Regions from separate parts of the Mesorhizobium sp. 113-3-9 genome, predicted to be linked through region 1. Evidence: predicted binding sites of a transcription regulator. Region 1 holds the regulator's gene; the other holds the start of a gene.

Region 1 (4,640 bases):
TAGCCGACGACCGGAATGCCTTCGTCCAGTGCCTTCTGCACCGCCGGGCCGATCGCCGAGGCATCCTGCGCCAGGATGATCAGCGAGTTGGCGCCCTGCGAGATCAGGCTCTCGACATCGGTAAGCTGCTTGCCGGGATTGGACTGCGCATCGGCGGAAATGTACTTGTCGCCGGCGGCCTCGATCGCCTTCTTCATGGCGGCCTCGTCGGTCTTCCAGCGCTCTTCCTGGAAGTTCGACCACGAAACACCGATGACCTTGTCCTTCGCCTGCGCGACCGACGCAAGCGTCAGCGACATGGCGACACCCGCCAGGATGGCGGCCGTGAATCTCTTCATGATATCCTCCCTGCGCCGCGTATGGCGCGACCAAACTGACCCGAAGGCCGGCACAGAGGCTCTATTTTTTCGAGCCTCAAAAAAAATACTGATCCATCGTCGGAACGCTGTCAACATCGATTCTGATGGATCTTGAGGTGTGGTGGACTTTTTTTCGAGCCTCGCAATAAATAAATGACAGCACCAGCCGCTTCTGCCAGTATTTGCCCCAGTCGCCGGCAGTGTTCGAGGGGCAGTAAGAACCGCGGCGACGGGGAGGATGTGGGAAAGTATGTCGGTCGGAATCCGCCACGACGATCTGCGCCGGCGCAACCGCGCCATGGTGATTGCGGCCGTGCGCCGGGCCGGCCAACCGTCGCGCACCGAGATCGCCGCGACCACCGGCCTCAGCCATTCGACCATATCGGCGATCTCTTCGGACCTGATCGGCGAAGGCATCCTGGTCGAGGGCAAGCCGAGCGAGGCCGGTGCGCTCAAACGCGGCAGGCCACAGGTCGGCCTCGGCCTCAACCCGGAGGCCGCGGCCATCATGACTGTGGTGCTGTCGCTGAATTTCCTGTCCGTCGCCGTCATCGACTATGCCGGCCAGGTGATATCGGAGGAACAGCGCCGGCTGGACACGCTGACCATGTCGCGCGAGGCGCTGATCGGTGAATGCGTCGCCATTGTACGGCGCCGCCTCGAGGATCCCGATATCGACGTGCGCAGCGTCGCCCGCATCGCACTGGCGATCCAGGGGATCACCGACACCGAGGCCAGGGCCATGCTGTGGTCGCCGATCACGCCGCAGACCGACATCGCCTTCGCCGACATACTGGAAGCCGAGTTCGGCATCCCGGCCACCATGGAGAACGACTGCAACATGATGGCGGTGGCGCTGCGCTGGCGCGACCCCGAACGCTACCGCGACGACTTCATCGCCATCCTTTTGTCGCACGGCATCGGCATGGGCCTGGTGCTGAAGGGCGAGCTGTTCACCGGCACCCATTCGTCGGGCGGCGAGTTCGGCCACATGATCCATCGGCCAGGCGGCGCGCTCTGCCGCTGCGGGCGGCGCGGCTGCGTCGAGGCCTATGCCGGCAACTACGCCATCTGGCGCAATGCCAGGCAGCTTGGCGAGGACACCGAACCGGTCGCCGACGTCAGCGACGCGCAGATGCGGGCATTGGCGACGACGGCACGGGAACGGGCCGGGCCCGAGCGCGAAGCCTATCGCAAGGCCGGCGAAGCACTGGGTTATGGCCTCGGCAGCCTGTTCGCGCTGATCGATCCCGCCCCCGTGGCCATGGTCGGCGTCAGCGCCGCCGCCTTCGACCTGATCGAGCCGGCATTGCGCGAGGCGATCGCCCAGACCGCCGGCGGCCAGCACTCGAAATCGATTTCGTTCGACACCGAACCGAACGAGTTGCCCCTGATCCGCGAGGGCTGCGCCATGCGCGCACTGACCTTCGTCGATCAGGAGATCTTCGCGCCGGGCGTGCAGGCAAGAGGCAGTGCCGGGAAGAGCGTTGCCTGAGCTGGCATTCGTCGTTGATGCCGTAGACCCTCGCTTACTTGGAGATTGGCCGTCGTCATCCGTGGGCGGAGCAGGAGCGAAGCTCCGTCGCGGAGACCCTGGGATCCATTCCGTGACCTATGCCACGCAGTGCAGCGGAGCAGGATTTGCGCCGTGGCAACGCTTTGAGGTCGCGGCATGGATCCTTGGGCTGCAGAGCAGCTCCAGGGGTCCGCGCCGCGTCGCTGCGCTCCTTTGCTCGCCCAAGGATACGAAGCCATGAGCGTCTCAGCCAATTGTCAATGCGTGTGACCCGGGAGTGGACACATTCAACCGATCAACGCTTCCGCCTCAAGGCTCTAATCTTCCCTGATCGCGTAGCCTGCCCCACGGATGGTGCGGATGACGTCGGGCATGCGGCCATTGTTGACCGCCTTGCGCAGGCGGCCGACATGCACGTCCACGGTGCGCTCGTCGATATAGATCGTCTCACCCCAGACATTGTCGAGCAGTTGGCTGCGCGAGAAGACGCGGCCGGGATGGCGCATCATGAATTCCAGAAGGCGGAATTCGGTCGGCCCGAGCCGGATCTCGCTCTTCTTGCGGTAGACCCGGTGCGATTCACGGTCGAGCACGATGTCGCCGACCTTGAGCACGCTGGACAGCACTTCCGGCTTGGCGCGGCGCAGCAGCGCCTTGACGCGGGCCATGAATTCCGGCGTCGAGAACGGCTTGACCAGATAGTCGTCGGCACCGGTCGAAAGGCCGCGCACGCGGTCGCTTTCTTCACCCCGCGCGGTAAGCATGATGATCGGCAGCCGTTCGGTCTCGGGCCGCATTCTTAGCCGGCGACAGAGTTCGATGCCGGACACCGCCGGTACCATCCAGTCGAGCACCAGGAGATCGGGCACGTTCTCCTGCAGCCGGATTTCGGCTTCATCGCCGCGGGTTACCACCTCGACCTGATAACCTTCCGATTCCAGATTGTAGCGGAGGAGCACGCCGAGCGGCTCCTCGTCCTCCACCACCATGATGCGTGGTGCGATCATTGACTGGTCACCTCTAAAGCAATCCCAGGAAAAAATATGTAGCGGTTTTCCATCCTGAATTGCGTGAAACAAAGAGATAGAGCGGTTCGGCGTTTCCGCGAAACGCTGAACCGCTCCAACGCTCAAGCCGCCGGCGCCGACATCGCCGTCTCGTCCTGTTTGGGGCGGTTGGCGGGCAGTTGCGTGCCGGTCAGGACATAGTACGCGTTCTCGGCGATGTTGGTCACATGGTCGCCGATGCGTTCGAGATTCTTGGCGCAGAACAACAGATGCGTGCAAGCGGTGATGTTGCGCGGATCCTCCATCATGTAGGTCAGCAGTTCGCGGAACACCGAGGTGTACTTGACGTCGATGCGTTCGTCGTCGGCGCGCAGCTTCGCAAGCGCGGCGGCGTCGCGCGCCGCATACTCCTCGATCACGCCCTGCACCTGGATCAGCACCAGCTGCGCCATGGCGTCGATGGAATGCGACAGGTCGCGCGGCGTTGCGTTGAGACCGACGGTGCCGACGCGCTTGGCGATGTTCTTGGCAAGGTCGCCAATGCGTTCGAGGTCGCCGGCCATGCGGATCGACCCGACGACATGGCGCAGATCGTCGGCCATCGGCTGGCGCTTGGCGATCAGCGTGATGGCGCGATCGTCGAGTTCGCGCTGGCGCGCATCCATGATGGCGTCGTCGGAGACTACGCGCTGTGCCAGCGCGTTGTCGGAATTCAGCAGCGCCTTGGTGGCGCCGCCGACCATCGAACCGGCGAGATCGCCCATGTCGCTGATCAGCCTGCTGATCTGTCCGAGATCCTCGTCGAAGGCTGCGACTGTATGTTCGGCCATGATCCTGGTCCTCGTATGCGTGCGATCAGCCGAAGCGGCCGGTGATGTAGTCTTGCGTGCGCTTCTCGCGAGGCGACGTGAAGATCTTCTCGGTGCGGTCGAATTCGACCAGTTCGCCAAGATACATGAAGGCGGTCTGCTTCGAGACGCGCGCCGCCTGCTGCATGTTGTGGGTGACGATGACGATCGTGTAGTCGGCCTGCAGCTCGTCGATCAGTTCCTCGATCTTGGCGGTCGACAGCGGATCAAGCGCGGAGGCCGGCTCGTCGAGCAGGATGACCTCCGGCTTCACCGCCACCGTGCGGGCGATGCACAGCCGCTGCTGCTGGCCGCCCGACAGGCTGAGGCCGCTGGCATTGAGCTTGTCCTTGACCTCGGTCCACAAAGCGGCGCGCTTCAGCGCCTGCTCGACACGACCGTCCATCTCGGCCTTGCTGATCTTCTCATAGAGCCTGACGCCGAAGGCGATGTTCTCGTAGATCGACATCGGGAACGGCGTCGGCTTCTGGAACACCATGCCGATTTTGGTGCGCAAAAGGTTGAGGTCCTGCGAGCGGTCGAGAACGTTCTGGCCGTCGAGCAGCACCTGGCCCTCCGCGGTCTGCTTGGGGTAGAGCTCGTAGATGCGGTTGAAGACGCGCAGCAGCGTCGACTTTCCGCAACCGGAAGGGCCGATGAAGGCGGTGACGCTGCGCTCGGGCAGCGACAGCGTGATATCCTTCAGCGCCTTCGATTGGCCGTAGTAGAAGTTGAGGTTCTTGACCTCGATCTTGGCCTTGGCCGCCGCCTCGGCGGCGATCGTCATGTCTGGAGACAACATCTGGCTCATTTGTCCTCTCTGCGTCCGGTCAGGCTGCGCGCAAAGATGCTGAGCGCGAGAACCGTCAATGTGATTATGAGTGCGCCGGTCCAGGCCAGCTGCTGCCAT
Region 2 (4,640 bases), 3.5 Mb from region 1:
AAGTTCGCCTCGGCCTTCTATGGCCCCTATCGCGAGGCGGTCGGCACCGCCGGACTGCTCAAGGGCGACAAGAAGACCTATTACATCGACCACGCCAATTCCGACGAGGCGGTGCGCGAAGCCGAGCAGGACATCGCCGAAGGCGCCGACATGCTGATGGTCAAACCAGGCCTGCCCTATCTCGACATCATCCGCCGGCTGAAGGACGAATTCCAGATGCCGACCTTCGCCTACCAGGTGTCGGGCGAATATTCGATGATCAAGGCCGCGGGCGCCAATGGCTGGATCGACGGCGAAAAGGCGATGCTGGAGAGCTTGCTCGCCTTCAAGCGCGCCGGCTGTGATGGGATCCTGACCTATTTCGCGCCTGAGGTGGCGGAGATGCTGAAGGGATAACCGAAAGTGCTGCGGGGGCTGAGCAAGCGTTTCACGTCATTGTTTGTCTCCGCTCCGCGCGGCGACGCTACAACGCCTGGCTATCATGCCTACGTCACGATCCATGACAGGACTGTGCCGAGTTCAAGGCTGTCCAGCGCCATCGGGCGGCTCTCGGAAAAACATGAATCCGCGCTCGATGCGGCATGGGCCGAGTTGGAAAGCGGTTTGGTTGCCTGGAGGACAAAACACCTGATTCTGGCGGCCGAAGCCGCGTCGGAAATCCGCGCCGGCCTATCGGCGGCCGACCTCACCAACACGGTGGTCTCCATTCTCGTTGACCAGTCCGGATCGATGCGCGGTCAAAAAATGCTCTATGCGACCGCTTCCATCGACATTGCCCAGGAGTTCTTGAGAGCGCTCGGCACAAAGGTCGAAGTGCTGGGCTTCACCACACGCGCCTGGCGCGGTGGGGAATCGCGGCGTATCTGGGACGCAGATGACCGGCCCAAAAATCCCGGTAGACTGAACGACTTGCTGCATATCATCTACCGGGAGGCCGGCGACATGCGTCAAAGCAGTCTTGGCCATGCGCTCAAGCCGATGCTGCGGCCGGACCTGCCCAAGGAGAATATCGATGGCGAAGCCATCGAATGGGCCGCCGGGCGGCTGCAGCACAGTGCCGAAGCTCGCAAAATTCTGCTTGTCGTGTCGGACGGGGCGCCGGTCGACGACTCGACGCTTGCGGCCAATGGCCCAAATTACCTCCACGACCATCTGGTGCACGTGGTTCAGCAAATGGAAATGGCCAAGGACGTCGAGCTGTTGGCAATCGGATTGGGCTTTGACGTCGATAACTATTACCGAGTTTGGGCAAAGTCCGAGACGATCGATGAGCTCGGCAAAGTCATGCTGACAACGTTGCAGCGCCAGCTCGTCAACGGCAGAGGCGCATCTGACGCCGACGTTCATTGATCGGCGGACCATCGTCGCCAACGTCCTCTTTTGTGATCCCATCGAGCTGGGTGTCAGGAGCTTTCCGTAGCCCGCTGCGCGCCCAAGAAAACCAATTGCTTTTTGCAAGCAGTTAAGTTAAACGGCCACTGGTTGCAAATTACATGCGGTTCAGGAGGCAATGGTGTCAAAACTTCGTGTCAATGCATTCACCCTCTCGCTCGACGGTTACGGCGCCGGTCCGGATCAGACTCTTGAACATCCTCTCGGCGTCGGCGGCGAAAATCTGCACAAATGGATGATCGGCACCAGCACGTTCCGCCAGATGGTGCTCGGCAAGAACGACGGGACCACCGACACCGATGACAGCTTCGCGGCACGCAGTTTCGAGAATGTCGGCGCCTGGATCCTCGGCCGCAACATGTTCGGGCCGATCCGAGGCGATTGGCCTGACGACAGCTGGAAAGGCTGGTGGGGCCCCAGCCCGCCCTATCACGTGCCGACTTTCGTGCTGACGCGCTACAAACGCGATCCGATCGTCATGGAAGGCGGCACGACCTTCTACTTCGTCACCGACGGCATCCATTCCGCGCTCGAGCAGGCAAAGGTCGCGGCTGGCGGCAAGGATGTGCGGGTTGGTGGCGGCGTTTCGACAATCCGGCAATACCTTCAGGAGAAGCTCATCGACGAGATGCACCTGGCGATCTCGCCGATCCTGCTTGGCACAGGTGAGAATCTGTTCGGCGGCCTCGACATGCTGAAGCTCGGCTACCAGTGCACCGAGCAGGTTGCGACGGCGCTTGCCACGCATGTGATGATCGGGCGGGCGTGACTACAGCTCTTTCTCCCCGTCACTATACGGGGAGAAATGCCCGGCAGGGCAATGAGGGGCGGCGCGGCCTTTGGAGACTAGCGGCAAGCTACCAATAGCAGCGAATTGGGGCTCAATCGCCAACGCTGGCGCCGCCCCTCATCCGCCCTTCGGGCACCTTCTCCCCGTGAACGGGGAGAAGGACAAGGTGCTCAATACTTCTCCGGCACGTAGAGTTCGCGCGGCAATGTCTGGCGCTCGTATTCGGGATTGAAGACGCGCTCGGGTAGCGTGATCTCCTCGTGCGGCACCTCTTCGTAAGGCATCTGCTTGAGCAGATGGTCGATGCAGTTCAGCCGCGCGCGCTTCTTGTCGTTGCCCTCGACGATGAACCAGGGCGCCTCCGGAATGTTGGTGCGGGCGAAGGTTTCTTCCTTGGCCTTGGTGTACTGCTCCCAGCGCACGCGCGATTGCAGATCCATCGGCGACAGCTTCCACTGCTTCATCGGATCATGGATGCGCATCAGGAAGCGCATCTGCTGTTCCTCATCGGTGATCGAGAACCAGTATTTGACCACGGTGATACCCGAGCGCACCAGCATGCGCTCGAACTCCGGCACGTCGTGGAAGAACTCCTCGACCTGGTCGTGCGAGGCAAAGCCCATCACCCGTTCGACGCCGGAGCGATTGTACCAGGAGCGGTCGAACAGCACGATCTCGCCGCCAGCCGGCAGATGCGGGACATAGCGCTGGAAATACCATTGCGACTTCTCGCGTTCGGTCGGCGCCGGAAGTGCCACGACGCGGCAGATGCGCGGATTGAGCCGCTGCGTGATGCGCTTGATGACGCCGCCCTTGCCGGCAGAGTCACGGCCCTCGAAAACCACCACCAGCTTCTTCTTGTGATAGGCGACCCAGGACTGCAGCTTGATCAATTCGGACTGCAAGGTGATAAGGTCGCGAAAATATTGCATGCGATCGATCGAAGGCGGATGCGAGTTCTTGTAGATCTTGGCGATCTCCATCGACAGCGCCGGCTCCGACATTTCGAGCTCATAGTCTTCGTCGAGCGTGTCGGCGAGCTCGGCTTCAAGCCAATCCTTGGCGGGAGAATTCTGTCTTAGCTCGGTCATATCAGTCGCTCCGCTTGCAAGCCCTGTCGGTTCATGTCCGGCACCCCAAACTGCAGGCCCGTGGCCTGGAATGGAAACACCTTAGCCGAATTCAATATAGGCCGGCGGTGACGGTTTTATTGCAGTCCGGAACGCGACCGCGGCCTTTAAAAGCTCCGCCATGCGTGATCGATCCATCATCATTGCATGGCGACAAGCCGGGCAAATTGTCCTACAAATCCCCGGTCGCATTCCGGGCTGCCCTTCGCGGCACCCAATTCAACACAATCGCGAGGACTGACATGGAATACCGCACCCTTGGCCGTTCCGGCCTGAAGGTTTCGACACTGACTTTGGGCACCATGACGTTCGGCGGCACCGGGCCCTTCGCCGCGGTGGGCAACAGCGATCTTACCGAAGCGAAGCGGATGATCGACATGTGCATCGACGCCGGCATCAACCTCATCGACACCGCCAATGTCTATTCGAACGGCCTGTCGGAAGAGATCATCGGCGAGGCACTCGGCGGCAAGCGCAAGAACGACGTGCTGATCGCGTCCAAGGCGCGCATGCGGATCGGCAGCGGGCCGAACGACGAAGGCCTGTCGCGCCACCATCTGATCCGTGAATGCGAAAAGAGCCTGAAGCGGCTGAAGACCGACGTCATCGACATCTATTTCGTCCACCAGTGGGACGGTCTTACCCCGGTCGAGGAAACGGTGGCCGCGCTCGACACTTTGGTCGGCCAGGGCAAGGTGCGCTATATCGGCTGCTCCAACTGGTCCGGCTGGCAGGTGATGAAGGCGCTCTCCATCAGCGACAGCCGTCACCAGCAACGCTTCGTCACCCAGCAGATCCACTATACGCTGGAGGCACGCGAGGCCGAATATGAACTGCTGCCGATCTCGGTCGACCAGGGGCTGGGCGTGCTGGTCTGGAGTCCGCTCGCCGGCGGCTTGCTGTCCGGCAAATACCGCCGCGACAGCCCGACCGCGCGCCAGCTCGCGGGCTGGTCCGAGCCGCCGATCCGGGACGAGGATCGACTGTGGCGGATCGTGGACGTGCTGGTGGAGATCGGCAAGGCCCGCAGCGTCTCGGCGGCGCAGGTGGCACTTGCCTGGCTGCTCGGACGCCCCGCCGTCTCCTCGCTGGTGATCGGCGCCCGCAACGATGCCCAGCTCAAGGACAATCTCGCCGCGGCGGCCCTGGAGCTCAACCCTGAAGAACGCCAGCGCCTCGACGCCGTCAGCCGCCCGCCTCTGCTCTACCCCTACTGGCACCAGCAATTGACGGCAAAGGATCGCTTCGGCCCCGCCGACATGGTTCTCGACCGCAGCGTCATCTGACCGTTAGAGCGGCTCCCTGAGGGAAAGCGCTACGCGCTTTTC

Evidence for each region. The regulator PhoB, encoded in region 1, activates phosphate uptake and scavenging genes when phosphate is short. The targets are predictions, from matches to a motif close to TGTCATNNANCTGTCAT.
Region 2: ppk2 (polyphosphate kinase 2) is a predicted target of PhoB. The motif match lies at 3,381-3,397, and genes of this name have one in related genera.

The regions. Positions count from the first base shown of each region.
Region 1 covers NZ_AP023246.1:1,641,696-1,646,335, reverse strand. Annotated here, with positions in the region: gene xylF (D-xylose ABC transporter substrate-binding protein) at 1-338, opposite strand, end outside; gene MesoLj_RS07980 (ROK family transcriptional regulator) at 610-1,854, shown strand; gene phoB (phosphate regulon transcriptional regulator PhoB) at 2,193-2,882, opposite strand; gene phoU (phosphate signaling complex protein PhoU) at 3,005-3,712, opposite strand; gene pstB (phosphate ABC transporter ATP-binding protein PstB) at 3,738-4,541, opposite strand; gene pstA (phosphate ABC transporter permease PstA) at 4,538-4,640, opposite strand, start outside.
Region 2 covers NZ_AP023246.1:5,184,052-5,188,691, forward strand. Annotated here, with positions in the region: gene hemB (porphobilinogen synthase) at 1-396, shown strand, start outside; gene MesoLj_RS25490 (cobaltochelatase CobT-related protein) at 403-1,350, shown strand; gene MesoLj_RS25495 (dihydrofolate reductase family protein) at 1,514-2,161, shown strand; gene ppk2 (polyphosphate kinase 2) at 2,353-3,273, opposite strand; gene MesoLj_RS25505 (aldo/keto reductase) at 3,555-4,598, shown strand.